DNA from 3 places in the Kocuria sp. JC486 genome. Region 2 is predicted to be linked to each of the others. Evidence: riboswitches for the same ligand, from Rfam matches in the RefSeq annotation. Region 2 holds a riboswitch; each other region holds the start of a gene.
What was found. A riboswitch is a leader RNA that binds a small molecule or an ion and turns the genes downstream of it on or off. The one in region 2 is predicted to bind S-adenosylmethionine.
Positions count from the first base shown of each region.

Region 1 (7,283 bases), on a different contig from region 2:
CGTTTCACGGAAGCCGACCTGGAGGAGATGCACTCCTACCAGTCCCGTGAGGACTACGCCCAGCATGCATGGCGGGGGCCCCGCTCGTGGGAACACTCGTACCGCGTGATCGCTGAGCACCGCGGCCCGCGTGCATTCGTGGGAGACGGGGATTCCGTGCGCTATGCCTTCTCGCCCAAGGGTGGAAACGGCGAGCTCTACGGTGAGATCGTGCTGACGCTCGTGGACGCCGAGTCCAAGCAGATCGAGATGGGCTGGGTGGTCAATCCGGCGCACACCGGTCAGGGCCTGGCCTCCGAAGCTGCCACGGCCGCCATCCGAGCTGTGTTCGAGCGACTGGACGCGCACCGCGTCTTCGCGCGACTGGATTCCCTCAACGTCAGTTCCGCGAAGGTCTGCGAGCGCCTGGGTATGCGACTGGAAGCCGAACTCAAGGAATCACACTGGCAGCTGGGCGAATGGCGCGACGAACTGATCTACGCCATCCTCTCCCACGAAATGCCCTCCGACCCGGACAACTGACGCGACCCCGGACCTCACTGGTTCGGTCGGACCACCGGAAGTGCCGTTGTCGGGACCCTGTCCCGCTCGTAGGTGATCTCCGTGAACCCGTGCGGAGCGGGCACGCCGTCCTGGTCGAGATTCACGAACACGATCTTCTCGATCGTGAGGATCAGGTGCCGGGTGATCATGTTGCGGACCTGAGCGGTCATTGTGATCGAGGTGCGGCCGAAATGCGTGGCGCGAAGACCCATCTCGATCAGATCACCCTGGCGTGCGGAGGACACGAAGTTGATCTCCGACATGTACTTGGTCACGGCCCGCTGGTTGCCCAGCTGCACGATGGCGTAGACGGCAGCCTCTTCGTCGATCCAGCGCAGCAGGCTCCCTCCGAACAGCGTCCCGTTCGGGTTGAGGTCCTCGGGCTTGACCCACTTACGCGTGTGGAAGGTGACGATGTCGTTGTCCTGCGGGGCTTCCGTGTCCGGGGCATGACCGGCAGCGGCCTGGTTGGGATCCATACGATCCACAGTAGGTGCGGAGTCCGGGTTGCAACAAGACGTCCGCGAAAGCGCAGGCAGATCAGCGAGTTACCCCAGAGCAGCGCACCGCCCCGGTGCGGCGACGAGACCCCCGCGCAGCCTCAGAAAAGCCCGGGTGTCCGCGGCAGCGAGCCTTCGAACTCCAACAGCGAGCGCTTGCGTTCAAGGCCCCCGGCGTAACCGGTGAGACCGCCGTCGGCCCCCAGGACCCGATGGCACGGGACAATGACCGACCACGGATTACGCCCGACGGCCTGGCCCACCGCTTGGGCCAGGCCGGCCCCTCCCAGCTGTAGGGCCAACTCCCCGTAGGTCGTGGTCTGCCCGAACGCGACATCACGCAGGGCCTGCCATACGCGCGGCCGTAAGCCCTGCGGCTTGGAGTCCAGCGCGAGAGGGAGGTCGAAGTCCCGGCGCTCACCGGCGAACCACTCCTTGAGCTGTTCCGCGGCCCTGGACAGCAGTGGGTCCTGGCCATCGTCGGCAGTGCCGAGGACGACGGCGTCCGGGAAGTGCTTCTGCCCTGCGAACCACGCGCCGGTCACCGCCGGGCCGCCGTCGAAATCACCCACCGCCAACACCATGTCACCGAGTGGGGTGGGCACCAACCGGTGCCGACTCTCCACGGGTGCCGGCAGGTGGACGGAGTCCGTTCGGAGTGGATCGTCATCCGCACTCGGGCGCACGGCACCTTGCCCGGATTCGGTGGGGTTCATGTCGCTCATGATCACGTCCGTGGGCGAAGGGCGGGGCGGGTCACTTCAGGATCGGGATCTCGAAGGGGTACTTGTACGCCTGCCCCTGGTTTGCGGCCATGGCCCCGAAAATTCCGAAGATCACCTGCACCACCAGAACGGCGAACACCACCAGGATCGTGAGCGGGATGAGCAGACCGAGGCTCACGAACCCGGCAATCCAAGCCACGACGCTGACGACCATCAGAGCGAAGTTGAAGTTGAAGGAACCCGCACCGGCCTGGCGGACCAGCGGATCCTTGTCCTTGTAAATGGCCCACAGGATCAACGGCGCCAGGAACCCTGCCCACCCCGCGGACAGCAAATACAGCACGGGCGCGGACAGGTGCGTGACCAGGGCCATGGTCCGGGCCTCCTGCGGAGGCATCCCGCTGAACTGGTACGGACCGCCGGAGTTCGGCTCGCCACCGTAGTTCGACTGCTGCCCGTATGCCTGCTGGCCGTACCCCTGCCCGGGCGCGCCGTACTGCGCGCCATCGTTCTGCGGAGCCCCGTACTGAGGTGCGCCGTTCTGGGGAGCGCCGTACTGGGGCGCGCTGGTCTCGGGTGCCCCGTACTGCCCTGCGCCGTACTGCGGCTGACCAGATTGCGGCCCACCCGGCTGGTACCCCGGCTGTTGGCCGTACTGCGACGTCGTGGCGGAGGAGCCGTTGGCATCCGACCCGGCACCGGGCCCAGCACCGGGCTCGGAGCCGGAGGGGTCCTGGACGGGACCAGCGGCGCCGTCGTCGTGTGAAGCGCTGCGATCGCTGTCATCGGTGGTCATGGTGAGGATCTCCTTGCGCATCTAAACGCGTCAGTCGGTACGCATCGTCATTCGGACCCGGGGGCCCGGGTCCAGGTTAAGCGCATTGCGCGTCACGGGTCACGATGTGAAGGCGCGCTCCAGGTCCTCCAGGTGGTCCTCCAGGTCCTCTATGCCCACGGAGAGCCTGACCAGGTCGGTCGGGACCGCTTGGTCCGTGCCGACGACGCACCCGTGGGTCATTTCCGAAGGCCAGCAGATCAGGGACTCGACTCCGCCCAGGGACACGGAGAGCTTGTACATGTGCGTGGACTCCGCGAATCGGCGCGCGGCCGCCTCTCCGGCCGCGAGCCGGAAGGACACCATTCCGCCGAAGCCGTCCATCTGCCGCGCCGCCAATTCGTGTCCCGGGTGGTCCGGCAGCCCCGGGTACAGGACCTCCGCCACCTCCGGTCGCTCGGTGAGCCATTGCGCGATCCGCCCGGCATTGGCCTGGTGTCGCTCCATGCGAAGGGCCAGCGTCTTCAGTCCGCGTGCGGCCAGGTAGCTGTCCTGCGGGCCGGAGACCGCTCCCCCCGCGAACTGCTGGAAGGCCAGCAGTTCAGCAAGGGTGGCTCCGGGCGAGAACCCGTTGACCTCGGCAACCTCCCAGGCCTTGTCCGTGACGACGACGGCGCCGCCCAGCACGTCCGAATGGCCGCCCACGTACTTGGTCGTGGAGTGCACCACGACGTCGGCGCCGAATTCGAAAGGACGCTGGAGATAGGGCGAGGCAAAGGTGTTGTCCACGACCAGCAGCGTTCCGTGGTCGTGGGCGAGCTGCGCCAGCGTCGCCAGATCGGCGATCCCCAACAGCGGGTTCGTGGGTGTTTCCACCCAGAGCACACGGGTCTTGTCCGTGAAGGCTCCGCGAACCGCGTCGGGGTTGGTGACGTCCACGGGCGAATGTGCAACCTGCCAGGGAGCCAGGACCCTGGAGATCAGCCTGTTCGTCCCGCCGTACCCGTCACCGCCCAGGATCACGTGGTCCCCGGGGCGCAGCAGGGCGCGCAGCAAGGCGTCCTCCGCGGCAATCCCCGAGGCGAACGAGAACGCCCGGAACCCACCTTCCAGGGCGCACAGTTGCTCCTCGAAACCGTTGCGGGTCGGGTTGGACCCCCGCGAGTACTCGTGTCCGTCCCGCAGGACGTTGATGCCGTCCTGGACAAAGGTGGAGGTCTGGTAGATCGGCGGAATCACGGCACCCGTGAGGCGGTCGGGTTCCTGCCCGGCGTGGACCGCCCGCGTGGTGAACCCGCTCATGCCCGCGCCTCCTGCGCGGACTCGACGTCCGAGGTCCGTGCCGAGGCGGGGCTGGTCCTCTGCAGTTCGTCCAGGGAGGACTGCAGGTCGGCGATCAGGTCCTCGACGGCTTCCAAACCGATGGACAGACGCAGCGTCTCCCACGTGATGCCACCGGCCAACCGCTGCTCCTCGGTCAGGCGACAGTGCGTCATGGCCGCCGGGTGGGCGACGAGTGACCGGACGTCACCGATGTTGGCCACCAGCTTGAACAGGCGCAACGAGTCCACGAATTCCGGCACGCGCTCGGGGCCGCAGTTGAGTTCGAAGGCGAACACCGCGCCCGTCCCCGAAGGATAGTCCCGTTCCGCGATCCGGTGATCCACGGAGGATTCGACGACGGGGTGGTGCACCCGCCGGACAGCCGGGTGGCCGTCCAGGAACCGTGCGATCCGTGCCGCGGAATCACTGTGCCTGCGCACCCGCAGGTCCAGGGTCTCCATTCCTTGGATGATCTGGGAGGCGTTGAACGGCGACAGGGTGAGGCCGAGGTCGTGGACGAACTTGGCACGGCACAGGTGGAGGAAAGCTGAGCCCCCGCGGCACTTGTCCACGAGGCTCTGGTGGCCCCACCGCTCACGCGGGCTCGTGAACTGCGGCCACCGCTCGGGCCGGGCCTCCCAGTCGAACCGCCCGGCGTCCACGATGACCCCGGCCAGCGCCGTGCCGTGGCCCCCGAAGTACTTGGTGGCCGAGTGGACCACGATGTCCGCCCCGTGTTCGATGGGGCGGTACAGGACCGGCGTGGCCAGTGTGTTGTCCACGACCACGGGAACACCGGCCTCGTGTGCGACCTCGGCAATGGCGTCGAGGTCGGCCAGAGTGGACAGCGGGTTGCCGATGGATTCCAGGAAGAATCCTCGAGTCTGATCGGTGACGGCCGCGGCCCACTGGGAGGCGTCCGTCGGGTCCACGTAGGTCACGGTGACGCCGAGGTCGGCCAGGGTGTCGCCCAGGAGGTCCACGGTGCCGCCGTAGATCTTCTCCGAGACGACCAGGTGCTTGCCGGGCCCGGTGCTCACCAGCGCCAACAGTGCGGCGGCAACAGCGGACTGACCCGACCCCAGGGCGAGACCCGCGATCCCGCCCTCCAGATCAGCGGAGCGCGCTTCCAGAACAGCCACGGTCGGGTTACCGGTACGGGAGTAGGTGAAGCCCGGCTGGGTCTGAGCGAACATGGCCGCCGCGGACGCGTGATCGGGGAACTCGAAGGCCGAGGACTGGTAGATCGGCACGGGAAGGGTCGCCTGGGTGGGCGAATCGGCCGAACCGCCGCGACCGGCATGGATCTGCCGAGTGGCCAACGAGGACGAGCCGTTGATGGTTGCCGAGGGCGAGAGCGTCATCTCGGTACCTCCAGTGGGTTGGTGCTCTTGACCTGCACGGTCACCCACGGAGTTGTTCGTGCGCTGCGGGCGGTGCAGGCCGCTTCGTCATCCGAACCACCCGTGAACATGGGGTTGGTGTGCGCTCAAGTCGGAGCTTGGCGAACGCATCTCGTGAAGCCCGCTCAGCCTATCCCACTTCGGCGATGTTGCGTCACATGTTTCGCCGCTGCTCAGTCTGTAGGGACGCTTCGCCTTCGGGTGCGTCGGCAGGCCGGCGCAGGTCAGGGGCCCACCGCAAGAGAACCGCGGCGGCCAAGTAGGCCACCGCACCCACGGTCACCAGGACCGGGTTGAGCAGGAACCGGATCTCCAGGACCACCGGCACTATCAGCAGAATCACCGCAAGGACGACGGCCGCGTAGTGGGGCGTGGAAGGTACGACGGCGAGCGCCCGGGCACGCGTGGCGGGCGGCAGGACCGCCGTCGTCTCCCACCGACCGAACATCCGGACGACGGCCAGCGACCCCGCCCAGCAGATGAGCGCCAACGGTATCCGCCACAGCCACCAGCGGCCGCTGGCCGGTTCCGGTTCGGGAGCGTTCGACAACCACCACACGGACATCACCAGGACGATGACGGGCAGGTGCCACAGGTAAAGGGTCACGGGCCGGGATCCGATGAGCCAGGCCGCTGCCTGGACGGGTCGCCAAGACATGAGGCGGGACAGGGCCGGGGTCAGCGCCTGCAGGAGGCAGGCCTGGCTGAAGCCCAGCACGACAAGCGTCAGACTCGGTGGATTGAGACCGGCCAACATGTCCCGCACCCACCAGCCCGTGCTGACCAAGGCCCACAGTGCCAGGTACCCGGCGCCGGCGGCGAGGACCATGACCGGGCCGCGAGCACGCGCCGCGGTGCCGTCCGCCCGGAAATAGCCCAGTTGATGGATCGTCACCCAGACGGGCCCGAGGGACAACAGCCCCCACCAATGGTCTCCGGTGACCAACCGCGGAATCTCAGCGGCTGCACACACCACCAACAAGGCCCCCAGGCTCAGGTACGGATGGCGGCGATGCGCAGCATGGGTCAGGGGCACGAGGGCCAGGCACAGTGCGTAAGCACCCAGGAACCACAGGTGCATCCCCAACCCCGAGAGCGCCAGGCGAACCTCCCCCACCGGCGCCCCGGCCGCCAGTGCACCAGCTGTCACGACCGCCAAGGACACCCAGAGAACGGCGGCCGGTTGGGCCAGTCTGAGCAGTCGCCCCCGGATCCAGCACAGTGCCTTGGCACCGACCGAGGCACCCGGGCCGTCGGCGAACCGGGCCCAGGAGACCGCGGAGGAGAACCCACCCACCACGAAGAACAGCGGCATGATCTGGACGATCCACGAGAACCACCAGAACCACGAGTGACGGGTGGGTGCCATGGTCAGGGAAACGCCCCCGGTCCCCGGAACCGTGACCAGCGTGACCAGCAGGACGTGCGCGCAGACCACCAGGACAAGGGCTCCCACGCGGGCGGCATCGACCGCCAGGTCCCGGTCGCCCACGGGCCCGGGGACGTCCAGACCGTGAGCGGCCACACGAGTCGCCTCAGCCACGCTCGCCCTTCCTCCCGTCACGACGCCCCGCTCCAGGGCCGGCGCTGCCCCCGCCCGTCGAGGTGATTCCACCACAGCCCGGTCAACCGCCACCAACCTCCCCTGCCAGAGCACATCTTCGGCCAATCCGGTGACTGCGCTCCTGGGAAGTGCGAAACTCTAAGAACACTTACCAGCAGGGTGTCCGGGAACACTGGACGCGCAGAAGGAGCCTCACATGGTCAACCGCATTCTGTACCTGCACGGCGCAGGTGACGACGACGGCCCGGACGACGAGATCGCCCGGGAACTCCGTGCCCACTGGCCGGACGCCGAGATCATCGCCCCACAGCTCCCGCCGACCGACCGCCCGGATTCCGCGCAACTGTGGCAGCACGAAATCGCCCGTGCGATCCGTGAGCTGCCCGACGAGCCCTGGATCCTCGTGGGCCACTCCCTGGGCGGGTCCGAGGCCCTACGTTTCCTGTGTCT
Region 1 is NZ_JAAOZS010000035.1:2,918-10,200, forward strand. Features, by position in the region: gene GWK18_RS12340 (GNAT family protein) at 1-522, shown strand, start outside; gene GWK18_RS12345 (hotdog domain-containing protein) at 537-1,022, opposite strand; gene GWK18_RS12350 (methylated-DNA--[protein]-cysteine S-methyltransferase) at 1,145-1,768, opposite strand; gene GWK18_RS13355 (DUF4870 domain-containing protein) at 1,800-2,564, opposite strand; gene GWK18_RS12360 (cystathionine gamma-synthase) at 2,664-3,845, opposite strand; gene GWK18_RS12365 (aminotransferase class I/II-fold pyridoxal phosphate-dependent enzyme) at 3,842-5,230, opposite strand; SAM riboswitch class IV at 5,280-5,389, opposite strand; gene GWK18_RS12370 (acyltransferase) at 5,424-6,812, opposite strand; gene GWK18_RS12375 (alpha/beta fold hydrolase) at 7,030-7,283, shown strand, end outside.
Region 1: another riboswitch for S-adenosylmethionine. It lies ahead of GWK18_RS12365 (aminotransferase class I/II-fold pyridoxal phosphate-dependent enzyme); the one in region 2 lies ahead of GWK18_RS05910 (MetQ/NlpA family ABC transporter substrate-binding protein).

Region 2 (7,283 bases):
TGCCAGCTGCCCAGGGGCAGTGGGAGGCGTTGTTGTCCGACGGCGTACGCCGGGTCAGCATCCTGGGATCTACGGGATCGATCGGGACGCAGGCGCTCGACGTCGTCCGCAAGGCTCGCAAGGACGCGGGACAAGAGGTATTCCGGGTCGTGGCCTTGGCCGCCGGCGCCTCGAACCTCGCGCTTCTGGCACGTCAGGCCGTGGAGACCCGAGCGGAGCTGGTCGCCACCAGCGGGGACGCCGATGCGGCGGCCCAGCTGGCGGACGCGATCTCCAACCTGGCGGGGACACTTGATGCCGGGCACTACCGCCCGCGCATCATTCACGGCCCGGAGGCTGCGACCCGAGCGGCCGCCGTCGAGGATGCCGACCTGGTCCTCAACGGCATCACGGGGTCCATCGGGTTGGCTCCGACGCTGGCGGCCCTGGAATCGAACAAGCTCCTGGCCCTGGCCAACAAGGAATCCTTGATTGCCGGTGGCGCGCTGATTCATCAAGCGGTCGCGGCGTCGACGCATGAAGACCCTCTGATTCCCGTGGACTCGGAGCATTCGGCTCTGGCACAGGCCCTGCGCTCCGGCAGCGCCACCGAGGTGGACCGGCTGATCCTCACGGCTTCCGGGGGCCCCTTCCGGGGCCGGACGCGGGAACAGCTGCGGGGAGTGAAACCTGCCGATGCCCTGGCCCATCCCACGTGGGACATGGGACTCATGGTCACCACCAACTCGGCGACCATGGTCAACAAGGCCCTGGAGGTGCTTGAAGCGCACCTGCTGTTCGGCGTGGAACTGGACCGGATCGACGTCGTCGTGCATCCCCAGTCCGTGGTGCATTCCATGGTGCAGTTCACGGACGGCTCCACCATGGCCCAGGCCTCCCCGCCGGACATGCGGTTGCCGATCGCGCTGGGACTGGGGTGGCCCCATCGAGTGCCGGGGGCGGCCACCCCGTGTGACTGGTCCCGGGCAACGCAATGGACCTTCGAGCCGCTGGACGAAGACGCGTTTCCCGCCGTGCGGCTCATCAAGGAGGCCGCCGCACGCGGAGCCACGGCGCCCGCGGTCTACAACGCGGCCAATGAACAGGCCGTGCTCGCCTTCCACGCGGGCCGCATCGGTTTCCTGGACATCGTGGACACGGTGGCCCGAGTGGTGGAGGAACACCAGGTGGCCGACGACCTCACGGTCAAGGCGGTCCTGGAGGCTGAACGATGGGCTCGGACTCGCGCGGACCAACTCCTGATCGACTGACCCTGAAGCACCTACTCCTCATGTCGAGTGTGCAGTTTGATCGCCCCTGAGGGAGTCAGGGGCGATTAAACTGCACACTCGACGCGGGGGACGGCTCAGTACACGGTCAGCCCGCGGGCGCGGAACACTTCGCGCGCGGCCTCCGTCTGCTCCGACGACGGCGGCTGGACTCCCTTGAGCGAGTAGTCCAGGCCCAGTGAGGCCCACTTGTCCTCACCCATGTTGTGGAAGGGCAGAACCTCCACGCGTTCCACCGAGCCCCAGTTCTGCACGATGTCGGCCACGCCTCGAATGTTCTCCGGGGCATCCGTGAGTCCCGGGACCAGGACGAACCGGACCCAGATCGGCTTGTTCAAGGCGGCCAAACGATCACCGAACGCGATCGTCGGGGCCAAGGACCGGCCGGTCGTCTCGTGGTACGTGGCCTCGTTGCCCGACTTGACGTCCAACAGCACCAAGTCGACGTCGGCGAGCAGTTCGTCGTCGGCAACCCGTCCCAGGAATCCGGAGGTGTCCAGCGCCGTGTGGACGCCCATCTCCTTCGTCCCGCGCAGGATCCGGCGCACGAACTTGTGCTGGAACAGCGGCTCACCACCTGAAATGGTCAGCCCACCGCCGGAGGCGGAAAAGACCTTCCGGTAGCGCCTGATCCGTTTGAGCACCTCCTCGGCGGACTGCAGGGTTCCGTTCTTGAGCTGCATGGTGTCCGGGTTGTGGCAGTACTGACACTGCAACGGGCAGCCGGAGAGGAACAGCGTCATCCGGGTTCCTGGCCCGTCCACCGCCGTGACCAGTTCCCACGAATGGATCGAGCCCATGAGGCCGGCGTGCAGGGCCTGGACCTTTTCGTGGTGTAGGGGGCGCCCGTCCGCGTCCAGAGGCAGGAGTTCTCGGTGCAGGTCGCCCAGGGTCTCGGGCAACCCCGACGCTGTGCCGCGGCGTCGGGGGAGCGGGAGATCCTGGGCCGCCCGCGGGGTCACGGCGTCGGTGGGGCGCAGTGCTGTGACCGAGCCCTCCGACGGCGTGAACCGGGGGTTGGTGGTACGGGTTCCGCGCATCTACGGAATCCTGATCAGACGCGGTCGTGGAACGTGCGCGACAGGACGTCCAACTGCTGCTCGCGGGTCAGGCGAACGAAGTTCACGGCGTACCCGGAGACCCGCACCGTCAGCTGCGGGTAGTTCTCCGGGTGAGCCATGGCGTCCTCCAGGGTCTCCCGGTTCAATACGTTGACGTTCATGTGGTAGCCGTCGGAAACGTTCTGGGCATCCAGCAGACCCGCCAGGTTGGTGATCTGCTCGTCCTTGGTGCGGCCCAAACCGGAGGGAACCACCGTGTTGGTCAGGGAAATGCCGTCCATGGCCTCGGCGAAGGGCAGCTTGGCCACCGACAGTGCAGAGGCCAACATCCCGTGAGTGTCCCGCCCGTTGGAGGGGTTGGCACCCGGAGCGAACGGCTCGCCCGCGCGTCGACCGTCCGGGGTGTTACCGGTCTTCTTGCCGTAGACCACGTTGGAGGTGATTGTCAGGACCGACTGGGTGTGCACCGCGTCCCGGTAGGTGGGGTGGCGGCGGACGCGCTCCATGAACTCGTGCACGATCTTGACCGCGATCTCGTCCACCCGGTCGTCGTCGTTGCCGTAGGCCGGGAATTCGCCGTCGATCTGGTAGTCGGTGACCAAACCGGACTGGTCACGGACCGGTCGAACCGTTGCGTACTTGATGGCGGACAGCGAATCCGCGGTCACGGAGAGCCCGGCAATGCCGCAGGCCATGGTGCGCAGCACGTTGCGGTCGTGCAGCGCCATCTCCAGGCGCTCGTAGGCGTACTTGTCGTGCATGTAGTGGATGCAGTTCAGGGCCTCCACGTACGTCGCGGCGAGCCAGTCCAACGTGACCAGGAACTTCTCCCACACGTCGTCGAACTCCAGCACCTCACCGACGACGGCGGGGGACTCCGGAGCGATTTGCTTCCCGGAGATCTCGTCGCGGCCACCGTTGATCGCGTACAGCAGGGACTTGGCCACGTTCACGCGGGCTCCGAAGAACTGCATCTGCTTGCCCACGGTCATGGGGGAGACGCAGCAGGCGATGGCGGCGTCGTCACCGCAGGCACCGCGGATCAGTTCGTCCGATTCGAACTGGATGGCGGACGTGTCGATCGAAACCTGGGCGCAGTAGCGCTTGAAGCCTTCCGGAAGGTCCGCGGACCAGAAGACCGTCAGGTTCGGTTCCGGGGCGGGTCCCAGGTTGTAGAGGGTCTGCAGGAACCGGAAAGAGGTCTTGGTGACCAGGGTCCGCCCGTCGGCACCCATGCCGCCGATGGATTCGGTGACCCAGGTGGGGTCCCCCGAGAACAGCTGGTCGTACTCCGGGGTCCGCAGGAAGCGCACGATCCGCAGCTTGATCACCAGGTCGTCCACGATCTCCTGGACTTCCGATTCCGTCAGCACCCCGTCAGCCAGGTCGCGGGAGAAGTACACGTCCAGGAACGCCGTGTTGCGCCCGAAGGACATGGCCGCGCCGTTCTGCTCCTTGACCGCGCCCAGGTAGGCGAAGTACAGCCACTGCACGGCTTCTGTCGCGTTGGTTGCGGGCTTGGAGATGTCGAACCCGTAGGAGGCTGCCATCTCCTGGAGCTCACGCAGCGCGCGGATCTGCTCCGCGTTCTCCTCGCGCTCGCGGATGACCTTCTCGTCCGCGGCGTAGAGGTCGAGTTCGGCACGCTCGCGCTGCTTGCCCTCCACCAGGGCGTCCACGCCGTAGAGGGCCACGCGCCGGTAGTCGCCGATGATGCGACCGCGGCCGTAGGCGTCCGGCAGGCCGGTCACCACGTGGGAGGACCGTGCTGCGCGCACGTTGGGGGAGTAGACGTCGAAGACCCCGTCGTTGTGGGTCTTGCGATAGGTCGAGTAGATCTTCTCGAGCGTGGGATCCACGGGGTAGCCGTAGGTCTCCAGGGAATTCTTGACCATGCGCCACCCGCCGTTGGGCATGATCGCGCGCTTGAGGGGAGCATCGGTCTGCAGGCCGACGACGATCTCCTGCTCGGCATCGATGTAACCGGGCTTGTGGGAGGTGATGGTCGAGGGCGTGGTGGCATCGACGTCGTAGACGCCCTTCTCGCGCTCGGCCGGGAACATCTCCAGCAGCTTCTGCCAGATGCCGGTGGTCCGAGCCGTGGCACCTTCCAGGAAAGCGGAGTCGCCGTCGTAGGGTGTGTAGTTGCGCTGGATGAAGTCGCGGACGTCGATCGAGTCCTGCCACGGACCTGCCTGGAAACCCCGCCAGGCTTGCGCGGCGGGGTCGAAACCCTCGTCGTGAACGGGGCGGTCTGTGGTCTGGGCGGTCATGTGGTCCTCCTCCGTGGGCAGGGGCCCGGATCCGGTGCCCGTGCAATCCGTGTGAGGCCACTTCTCGGGTCAGACGCGTCCTCACGTTCACTTCCGAAGCTACGGAATCTCCGTCTGTGGTTCACTCGGGTTGCAGATGGTTTCCTTGGGTATCTCTGTGTTCATCTGTGTTTCATGTGCGCGTATGCCGTACGCCCAGGTCGGTGGGGGTTCCGGGCCTGTGGTCCACACATCGCGTTCATGTGAAGTTGCCCACGTTGTGTCGATCATTGCTGTGCGCAACGGCCACGGGCCGCACGATGTTAGGATTTCGCGCAATGGATGACGAGTCCCGGCGAAAAGCTCTGGCTGACCGGGCGGCAACCCTCTGACGTGGTGGGGTGCCCCAGATGAACATCCGGCTCCGGTCAACGGACCTGCGGCAAGCACGAACATCGAGAAATGAGCCTTCCTCGGGCGCCTTCTGATCATCCTTCGTGCATGCGGCACGGTCCCGGACCCCTGCATCACGAACGAAAGGCATACCCTCCATGCGCGCTTACCGAGTTTCCGCATTGGCTCTGACCTCCGTCCTGGGCCTCACCCTGGCCGGCTGCGGTGGTTCCAACAGCAACGAAGGCCCCTACGACGACGAAGTCGTCACCCTGGGCGTGATCGGGTCCTCCCCGGTGGACGAGGCCATCGTCGAAGCCGCCGCCGAAGAAGGCATCACCGTGGAACTGCGCGAGTTCGGTGACTACAGCCAGGTCAACCCTGCCACCGCCAACGGCGACATCGACATGGCCCGGTTCCAGCACATCGCCTACCTGGCGGATTACAACAACAGCGCAGGGGACGACATCACGCCGATCGTTTCCACGTCGATCTACCCGATGGGCCTGTACTCCAACCAGTACGACTCCTTGGACCAGATCAAGGACGGCGACGAGATCGCCATCCCCAACGACTCCATCAACCAGACCCGCGCCCTGCTCCTGCTGGAATCCAAGGGCCTGGTCGAGTTCACCTCCGACACGACGGCGCCCGCCGAGACCGACGTCGACACCGAGAAGTCGAAGGTCAAGGTCACGCCGGTCTCCGCCGAGCAGACCGTCCTGTCCCTCGACTCGGTGGCCGCGTCCGTGGTCAACAACGACTTCCTGGAGCGCGCCGACCTCAACCCCGAGGAAGCGCTCGCGGAGGACGGCGTCGGTGAGGAGAGCTCCTACCCCTACGTCAACCTGTTCACCACCACGGCCGAGAACGCCGACGACGAGACCCTGAACAAGGTTGCCGAACTCTTCCACTCGGACGCCGTTCTGGAGGCCGAGGCCAAGGAGTCCAAGGACACCGCCGTGTCCCTGGACCTGCCGCGCGAAGAGCTGGACCAGATCCTCGCCGACTACCAGAAGGACCTCCAGAAGTGAGTTCTGCGGCGACGGCTACTCCCCGCGTGCGGCCCGGTGAGGACGCCGAGGTGATCGTCCGGTTCGAGGACGCCATCAAGACGTTCGAAACGGGCAAGGGCAAACTGCGCCGAGAGGTCACGGCGGTGGACGGCGTCACGCTGTCGATCCGTCGCGGTGAGATCTACGGGGTCATCGGGTACTCCGGTGCGGGCAAGTCGACGCTGGTGCGCCTGATCAACGGCTTGGAGCCCGTCACCGGGGGTGTCGTGGAGGTCGACGGGCAGCGCGTCGACGGGCGGACCGAGGAACAACTGGCCCCGATTCGCCGGGAGATCGGCATGATTTTCCAGCAGTTCAACCTCTTCACCTCCCGGACGGTCGCGGGCAACGTCGAGTACCCGTTGGTGCGCGCGGGGTGGTCCAAGGACAAGCGCAAGGCGCGGGTTGAGGAACTGCTCCGCTTCGTCGGACTGTCCGAACGTGCGGGAAACTACCCCGAGCAGCTCTCGGGCGGACAGAAGCAGCGCGTGGGAATCGCCCGCGCGCTGGCCGCCCAGCCCAAGATCCTGCTGGCGGACGAATCCACCTCCGCGCTGGACCCCGAAACCACGCAGGAGGTCCTGAACCTGCTGCGCCGGGCCAACCGTGAGTTCGGCATCACCGTGGTGCTGATCACCCACGAAATGGACGTGGTGCGCTCGATCGCCGACCGGGTCGCCGTCATGGACAGCGGTCGTGTGGTCGAAGAAGGACCCACGGCGCGGGTGTTCTCCGCACCGGAAACGGACACCGCCCGAAAGTTCGTGGCCACGGTGAGCCACGACGAACCCGACAGCGAAGAACTGAGCTACCTGAGCGAACAGAGCAAGGGGCGGCTGGTCGTCGTCGACGTTCGTGAAGGCGTGGACGTGGGGTCCGTCCTGTCCGCTGCCGCCGCCCGCGGGGTGCAGTTCCAGATCGTGTTCGGGGGAGTCTCCGTCCTGCAGCGTCAGTCCTTCGGGTCCCTGACCGTGGACCTCACCGGTGAGCGGCACGAGGTCGACCGGACGATCGACGAACTCTCCCAGCTGACAACCGTGAAGGAGGTTTCGGCATGAACTGGTCCGTCCTCGGCCCCCAACTGCTGACCGCCATCGGCGAGACCCTCTACATGGTCGCGCTGACCATGGTGATCGCCGGCCTGATCGGTCTTTTCTTCGGCGTTGCCCTGTACGTGACGCGCCCCGGCAACCTCTACGCGAGCCGGGCCGTGAACACCGCGATCAACCTGGTGGTCAACTTCGTCCGCCCCAT
Region 2 is NZ_JAAOZS010000008.1:22,431-29,713, forward strand. Features, by position in the region: gene dxr (1-deoxy-D-xylulose-5-phosphate reductoisomerase) at 1-1,250, shown strand, start outside; gene pflA (pyruvate formate-lyase-activating protein) at 1,346-2,308, opposite strand; gene pflB (formate C-acetyltransferase) at 2,323-4,602, opposite strand; SAM riboswitch class IV at 4,923-5,036, shown strand; gene GWK18_RS05910 (MetQ/NlpA family ABC transporter substrate-binding protein) at 5,133-6,008, shown strand; gene GWK18_RS05915 (methionine ABC transporter ATP-binding protein) at 6,005-7,087, shown strand; gene GWK18_RS05920 (methionine ABC transporter permease) at 7,084-7,283, shown strand, end outside.

Region 3 (7,283 bases), on a different contig from region 2:
TCGAGAGGATCAGGTCGAAGATCCTGGTCGGGCGCAGGAAGGTCTCCACGGCGAACCTGACCACGGGGGAATCGTGTTCGGCGGCGATCAAGTTCACGGAGGCCAGGTCGCCGTCGTCGTTCCACACGCGGGTGACCGGGGCCTGGTCCGGGGTCCCCAGACCGGCCAGGGGGAGGAGCAGCACGGTCGGCAGGGTGTTCTCCCGCACCGACACGAGCAGGTGGTCCGCGGTCACGGCGAAGCCCTGAAGGCGCAGGTCCTCGCGCGGCGAGATGACGTCCACGGCCCCGGCCCGGTCCAGCGGCAGCCCCAACCGGTCCAGCTCCAGGAGCGAGAGCCGACCGTCCGCGGCACCGTGGTCATGCGAGACCAGGACGACGTCGCGGCCGTCCACCCGCACCGGTTCCGCCTGGTAGAGCACGCGCTCACCACGGGGAATCACGACTGTGGGGGCCGTGCCCGGAGCGGCGTCGAGCGGCAGGATCGACACCTCGGAGAACTCGGAGCACCCGGCATCCAGGACCAGCCACCGGCGATCCGCCGACAGCCCGGCGCCGAGCCAGAGGCCCGGGTCCTCCTCCTGGGCGATCAAGGCGTCTGCGTCCAGTGGGGTGGTGGCGCTACCGGCCCCTACGTCGTGGCGGCGTACCCGCCAGGGGCGCCAGGAGTCGTCCACCTCGGTGTAGTAAACCGCGCGGCCGTCGGGGGAAAGGAACGCGCCGTAGGAGGTACCGGGGATTTCGTCCGGGAGGACCTCTCCCGTGGTGAGGTCCTTGATCCGCACGGTGAAGCGCTCATCACCCGTGGTGTCCGCGGCCCACAGCATCCACCGGCCGTCCAGGGAGACGTCCCACGCGCCCAGGGACCAGAAATCGTGTGCGGCGGCTTCCGCATTGCCGTCCAGCAGGACCTCTTCGCCGGGGAGGGCAACGCCGGGTTCGACGACGGGTGGGGTCCAGGCGTCCTCGGAGTCCAGCGGGGCCGTGGCAGGCACCCGGCATCGGATCCCGTGCTCTCCGCCTTCGACCGTGCGCCCGAAGTACCACCAGTCGCCACGACGCCACGGAACGGACAGGTCGGTCTCCTGCACGCGACCCTTGATCTCCTGGAAGATCTGCTCCCGAGTGCTGGCCAGGTGTGCGGTGCTGGATTCCGCGAAGGCCGTTTCCGCCTCCAGGTGGCTGATGACCTCCGGGGATTCCTTGTCCCGCAGCCATTCGTAGGGGTCCCGGAAGCGGTCACCGTGGAACTCACGGACGCTGTCGCGTCGTTCGGCGACCGGGGCGTGAACGGGAGCGGGAACTGAAACGGTGCTGTGATCGGCTGCGGCATCGGTCATGGCGTTCAACCTATCGCGGCCGGACTGGTGAGCGGGCCGGGGCGTCGTCGTCGGACGGCACAATGGGGCCATGACGGAAGCGGAACGCCGGGACGAGCACTGGCAAGGGCACGAGGACAGGCGTCCGGAGGAATTCGGAGGCCGACGGGCCGATCTGTGGGTGCAGATCCTGCTGGTGCTCGGGGTCTCTCTCGGCGCGAGCGCTCTGTGGGCGATCCTGAAGATCGCCGAGGTCATGACCACTTCGTCGATCGCGCAGTCCCACGCGACCATGAATCAGCCCATGAGCGATGTCCCGGTTTTCGACGTGCTGCGTCAGGTGCTGACGATCGTCCTCGCCCTGGTGCCGGTGCTGCTGGCGCTCTACCTCCTGGCAGGTTCCGCCGGGCAGCTGAGAACCGTGTGCCGCCAGATCGGGTTGGACCTCAGGGCACCGTGGCAGGACCTCGCGCTCGGAACGCTGTTGTTCGTGGTCATGGGTCTGGGCACGCTGGGCATGTATCAGGCCGGGCGGGCTCTGGGGCTTACCGCGGAGCTGACCACCAACGGTGGCGGGACCGAGTGGTGGAGTGTGCTCTTGCTGATCGGACAGGCTGCGCGCCACTCGCTGGTTGAAGAGGTCATCGTGGTCGCGTTCCTGGCCGACCGGCTCCTGCGCGTGGGGTGGGCGTGGCCCGCCGTGCTGATCGGGTCGGCGCTGCTGCGCGGCAGCTACCACCTGTACCAGGGGTTCGGGCCGACGCTGGGCAACGTGGTCATGGGGCTTGTGTTCCTGTGGATCTACCGGCGCACGGGGCGGGTCATGCCCCTGGTCGTCGCGCACTTTCTGCTCGACGCCGTCGGGTTCCTGGCGGGGGCCTACCTTTTCGGATCCTGAGCCCCGGTTGCCCAGCCCTGCTCCGTCGTCGGTTCCCGGCTTGCAGTTCCGACGGTGTGCCCGTGACAATGGGAGCGGTCACGAGAGCCAGCGTCAAGCCCCAGCTTGCTGGCCGGCAACCCTCCAACCGCGGTGGGGTGCCCTGGGTGAGGACCGGGCCGGACGCGACCGCGTCACGGCAAGCGCGGGTCGCGGACCCGGACCCGGTGCGGGACTGCGCCGGCTCCGGCTGGGACCCCTGAGACCAGGAGCCACCGTTGAGCAACACCCCCACCCCCGCACAGCCCGCCGGCTGGAACTTCGAGACCCGCCAGATCCACGCGGGCCAGGAACCCGACCCAGTCACCGGTGCACGGGCGCTGCCGATTCAGCAGACCACGTCCTTCGTCTTCCCGGACGCGGCGACGGCGGCAGATCGGTTCGCGCTCGAGCAGCTGGGCCCCATCTACACCCGGCTCAACAACCCGACCACCGAAGTGGTCGAGAATCGGATCGCCTCCCTGGAGGGCGGCGTGGCCGCCGTCATGGTGGCCTCCGGTCAGGCCGCGACCACGTACGCCATCCTGAACATCGCCGGTTCGGGCGACCACGTGGTGGCCAGCGCCTCCCTCTACGGCGGCACCTTCAACCTCTTCAAGTACTCGCTGGCCAAGTTGGGCATCGAGGTCACCTTCGTGACGGATCCCGACGACGTCGACGCCTGGCGGGGCGCCGTCCGTCCCAACACCAAGGCCTTCTACGCCGAGTCGATCCCCAACCCGCGCAATGACGTCTTGGACATCGAAGCCGTCTCACGGATCGCCCACGAGTCCGAAGTCCCGCTCATCGTGGACAACACCGTCGCCACGCCGTACCTGGTGCGGCCCTTCGAGTGGGGGGCCGACGTCGTCGTGCATTCGGCCACCAAGTTCCTGGGCGGACACGGCACCTCGATCGGGGGGTTCGTGGTCGACTCCGGAAACTTTGACTACACGCGTTATCCGGAGCGGTTCCCGGAGTTCGTGAATCCCGATCCGTCGTACAACAACATCGTTTTCGGAGAGGTGTTCGGGACGAACGGACCCTTCGGCGCCAACCTCTCCTACGCGCTCAAGGTGCGCACCCAGCTGCTGCGGGACCTGGGCGCCTCGATCTCCCCGTTCAACGCGTTCATGATCGAACAGGGCATCGAGACGCTGTCCCTGCGCATGGAGCGACACGTGGCCAACGCGCAGAAGGTCGCCCAGTGGCTCGAGGGCCACGACGGCGTCCGTTCCGTGTCCTACGCGGGCCTGGAATCCTCGCCCTGGCACGAACGGGCCACCCGCTACGCACCGAACGGGGCCGGCTCTGTGCTCGGTTTCGTCCTGGACGGCGGGGCCGCCGCGGGACAGGCCTTCGTGGACGCGCTGGGGCTGCACTCGAACGTGGCCAACATCGGTGACGTGCGCTCGCTGGTGATCCACCCGGCCTCCACCACGCACTCGCAGCTGACCGCGGACGAGCAGCGGGACGCGGGCGTGGATCCCGGATTCGTGCGGCTGTCCGTGGGGCTCGAGCACATCGACGACATCCTGGCGGATCTGGAACTGGGCTTCGCGGCTGTCGCGGGGTCCGGCTCCGGAACCGAGCCCTCGGAGAACGGAGCGTCCTGAGATGACCCTGGTCGGGGGCGGGCGCACGGGGGCCCCGGACTTCGTCCGTGAGGACGGTGTGCTCGCGTACGTGGACGTGGGCGACCTCCCGCTGGAATCCGGGGTGGTCCTGCCCGGCGTGCGGCTGGCCTACGAGACCTGGGGTGAACTCGACGCGGACGGTTCGAACGCTGTCCTGGTCGAGCACGCCCTCACCGGCGACGCCCACCTGGCTCCCGGGCGTGCCCGCGAGCACGCCCCCGAGGTGGAACGCACCCGCGCGGAAGCCCCGGGGTGGTGCGAGGGTCTGGTCGGCCCCGGACGGGTGATCGACACCGACCGGTACTTCGTGGTCTCGATCAACATGCTCGGCGGGTGCTACGGCTCCACGGGTCCGGCCACGCCGGCGCCGTCGTCGGTGGACCCGACCGGTGCGCCCTGGGGCTCGCGGTTCCCGTTCGTGACCATCCGCGACGGGGTGCGGGCGGAGGCCGCGGTGGCCGACGCCCTGGGCATCCGGCAGTGGCGGCTGGTGATCGGCGGGTCCATGGGCGGGGCGCGCGCCCTTGAGTGGGCGGTGACCTTCCCCGACCGGGTGCGGGCCTGCGGCGTGGTGGCGGCCTGTGCGGCGTCCAGTGCCGAGCAGATCGCGTGGGGGCAGGCGCAGAACCTGGCCCTGCGGCAGGACCCGGCGTTCCGCGGTGGCGACTACTACGACGGCGAGTTCCCCACCGTTGGGCTGGGCCTGGCGCGGCGGATCGCGCACATCACCTACCGGTCCGCGGCCGAACTGCAGACCCGGTTCAGCCGTGACCCGCAGCCCGGTGAGAGCGTGCTGGGTTCGACGGCGGGGGACCGGGGACGCTACAAGGTCGAGAGCTATCTGGACCACCAGGCCTCCAAACTGGCCGATCGGTTCGACGCCAACTCGTACCTGACGTTGAACGAGGCGTTGATGAGCCACGACGTGGCCCGTGGGCGCGGGACGTTGCGGGAGGCGCTGGCACGTACCCGGTGCGACTGGCTGGTGGCCGCCGTCGACTCCGATCGGCTCTACTTCCCGTCCGAATCCGACGCGCTGTGCGAGGCACTGCCCGTGCCCGTGACCCGGCAGACCATCCGCTCCGACGCGGGCCACGACGGCTTCCTGATCGAAGACGCGCAACTGGGCGAGCTGGTCGCCCGCACGGTCCTGTCGTCCACCCCCGCCGAACCCTCCCGAAACTCGCCCATCACCCCCTGATCCGCGAGTTTTGCGAGGGTTCGGCGGGGGTGGAGGGGCACGGTCCGGCTCCACAGACGACGGCGGACCGGCACACACAGGTGCGACGTCCCCAGGTGGGTGCTTGAAGGCTACGGGGTGTGCCTGTCCCCGGGGTGTGCTGGGTGCATGCCCACACCGCGTCACCGACCGCCGGACAGTCTGATGGACCGATGGTTCACGGTCCGGGAAGCCACCGAAGCCGGACTGACCCGCAGCCAACTGTGGGGGTCTGCCTACACGTCGATCACGCGCGGGGTGTGGGCCGTGAGCGCTTCAGACGTACCTGAACGATCCGGGATGGTCGGGCCCGGGACACCCGAGGGCCTGGCTGCTCGTCTTCCCGCGCTGCAGGAGGTTTGCCCGGACAGTGCGGCGAGCCACGTCACGGCGGCAGTTCTGCTGGGCTTCCGCCTCTCCCAGCGCGTGGTGGAGTCCCCGGCGGTACACCTCACCTGCGTGGGTCATGGGAACCCGCCGCGCGGGCCTGCTGTCCAGGGGCACGAATGTCTCCCGGCCCTCGAAGACGTCTGGGAGGTCGACGGCATGCGGGTGACCTCGCCGATCCGCACCTTGATAGACCTGGCCGGCGCGTACACGCGGCGGAAGTGCCCCGTGTTCTCGGACTCGGACCTGGTGGGCATCGTGGACGGTGTGATCAACGAACACGAGACCGGGATCAATGCGGGGCGCCCCGCACTGCGGACCCGGTCCGGGTTGGCACAGGACCTCGGCGGGTTCCACGGATGTCGCGGTGTAGCGAGGCTGAGATCCGCGCTGGACCGCGCCGCCGTCGGGGTGGATTCGGTCTTGGAGACGAAGGTGCGCCTGTTGCTGGAGGACCACGGGCTCACGGGGTGGACGACCGACCTCCAGCTGCAGGCCCCGGGCCACCGTGCCGTGTGGCCTGATCTGGCAGACGTGGAGCACCGTATCGCCATCCAGGTTGAGGGTGCCCACCATGACGGGCACGATCAGCGACTCCGCGACATCGAACGGCAGCGCGCCACGGAGGCCCTGGGCTGGACCGAGATCCGTGTGATGGCTGCCGACCTGAACCCTGATCCCCTCGGCCAGGGTGGCACCGTGCCCCGCGTGGTCCGTATGGTCCGCGCAGCCCGGAAACGCTCCCTCCCACCAGCCGAACCCTCCCGAAACTCGTTCATCACGCCCTGATCTGCGAGTTTCGGGAGGGTTCGGCGGAAGGGGGTGGGGCGGAATGGGAGGATGGGGCCCATGGCTGAGAACTTGGTTGACGAATTGACCGTTGCGTGGAACCGCGACCCCGCCGCCGACCCGAACGCGCCCCTGCTGGTGATGTTCCACGGATTCGGTGCGGACGAGAACGACCTGATGGGCCTGGTCCCCGGTCTGCCCGACGAATTCGTGGTGGCCTCCGTGCGGGCCCCGCAGCGGGAGGGCTACGGCTACCGTTGGTTCCCGCTCTACAGCGACGAGGCGTTCGACGCCGCCCAGGTGCAAGCGGCCCTGGAACCCGTGGTCGCGTGGGTTCGGCAACAGGCCGAGGGGCGGCCATCCGTGTCCCTACTCGGCTTCTCCCAGGGCATGTGCATCGCGACCTCGGTGGTCCGCGCCATGCCGGGGGAGATCGCCGCCGTCGCGGGGCTCTCCGGCTTCACCCTCCCGGACCCGCTGCCCATGTTCCGGGACGGAGCCCTGGAGCAGGAACCCTTCAAGCTGTTCTGGGGCCGCGACCCCCAGGACCCCGTGGTCAACGAGGCACTGGTCAACCAGTCCGCCGAATGGCTGCTGACCCACGCCGATTCCACCAAGGTCCAGTACCAGGGAATGGGCCACAGCATCGCCCAGCAGGAACTGCGCCACGTCAACGAGTACCTGACGCACCACGTGCTCAAGGCCTGACCGCAGGGGACAAGCCTCCGGCCCGTTGCGACCTGGCCGACCGGTTCAGGAGTCCGAACGGATCACGACCGACTCGGCGTTGAACGTGATGACGTCCCCGTCGCGTAGTTGCCGGCCGCGCCGGTCCTCGATGTCACCGTTGACCTTGACCAGACCGTCGTCGATCACGGTCCGGGCCTGGGCACCGTCCTCGACCAAACTGGCCAGTTTGAGGGCCTGGCCCAGGCGGATCATCTCGTCGCGGATCGGCAGTTCTGCAGGTTCGGGGGTCTTAGCCATACCCCCATTTTTGCTGATCGCCGATGAGGT
Region 3 is NZ_JAAOZS010000006.1:14,854-22,136, reverse strand. Features, by position in the region: gene GWK18_RS04895 (S9 family peptidase) at 1-1,339, opposite strand, end outside; gene GWK18_RS04890 (CPBP family intramembrane glutamic endopeptidase) at 1,410-2,216, shown strand; SAM riboswitch class IV at 2,293-2,407, shown strand; gene GWK18_RS04885 (bifunctional o-acetylhomoserine/o-acetylserine sulfhydrylase) at 2,474-3,850, shown strand; gene GWK18_RS04880 (homoserine O-acetyltransferase) at 3,852-5,072, shown strand; gene GWK18_RS04875 (hypothetical protein) at 5,256-6,266, shown strand; gene GWK18_RS04870 (phospholipase) at 6,327-6,974, shown strand; gene GWK18_RS04865 (RNA-binding S4 domain-containing protein) at 7,020-7,253, opposite strand.
Region 3: another riboswitch for S-adenosylmethionine. It lies ahead of GWK18_RS04885 (bifunctional o-acetylhomoserine/o-acetylserine sulfhydrylase); the one in region 2 lies ahead of GWK18_RS05910 (MetQ/NlpA family ABC transporter substrate-binding protein).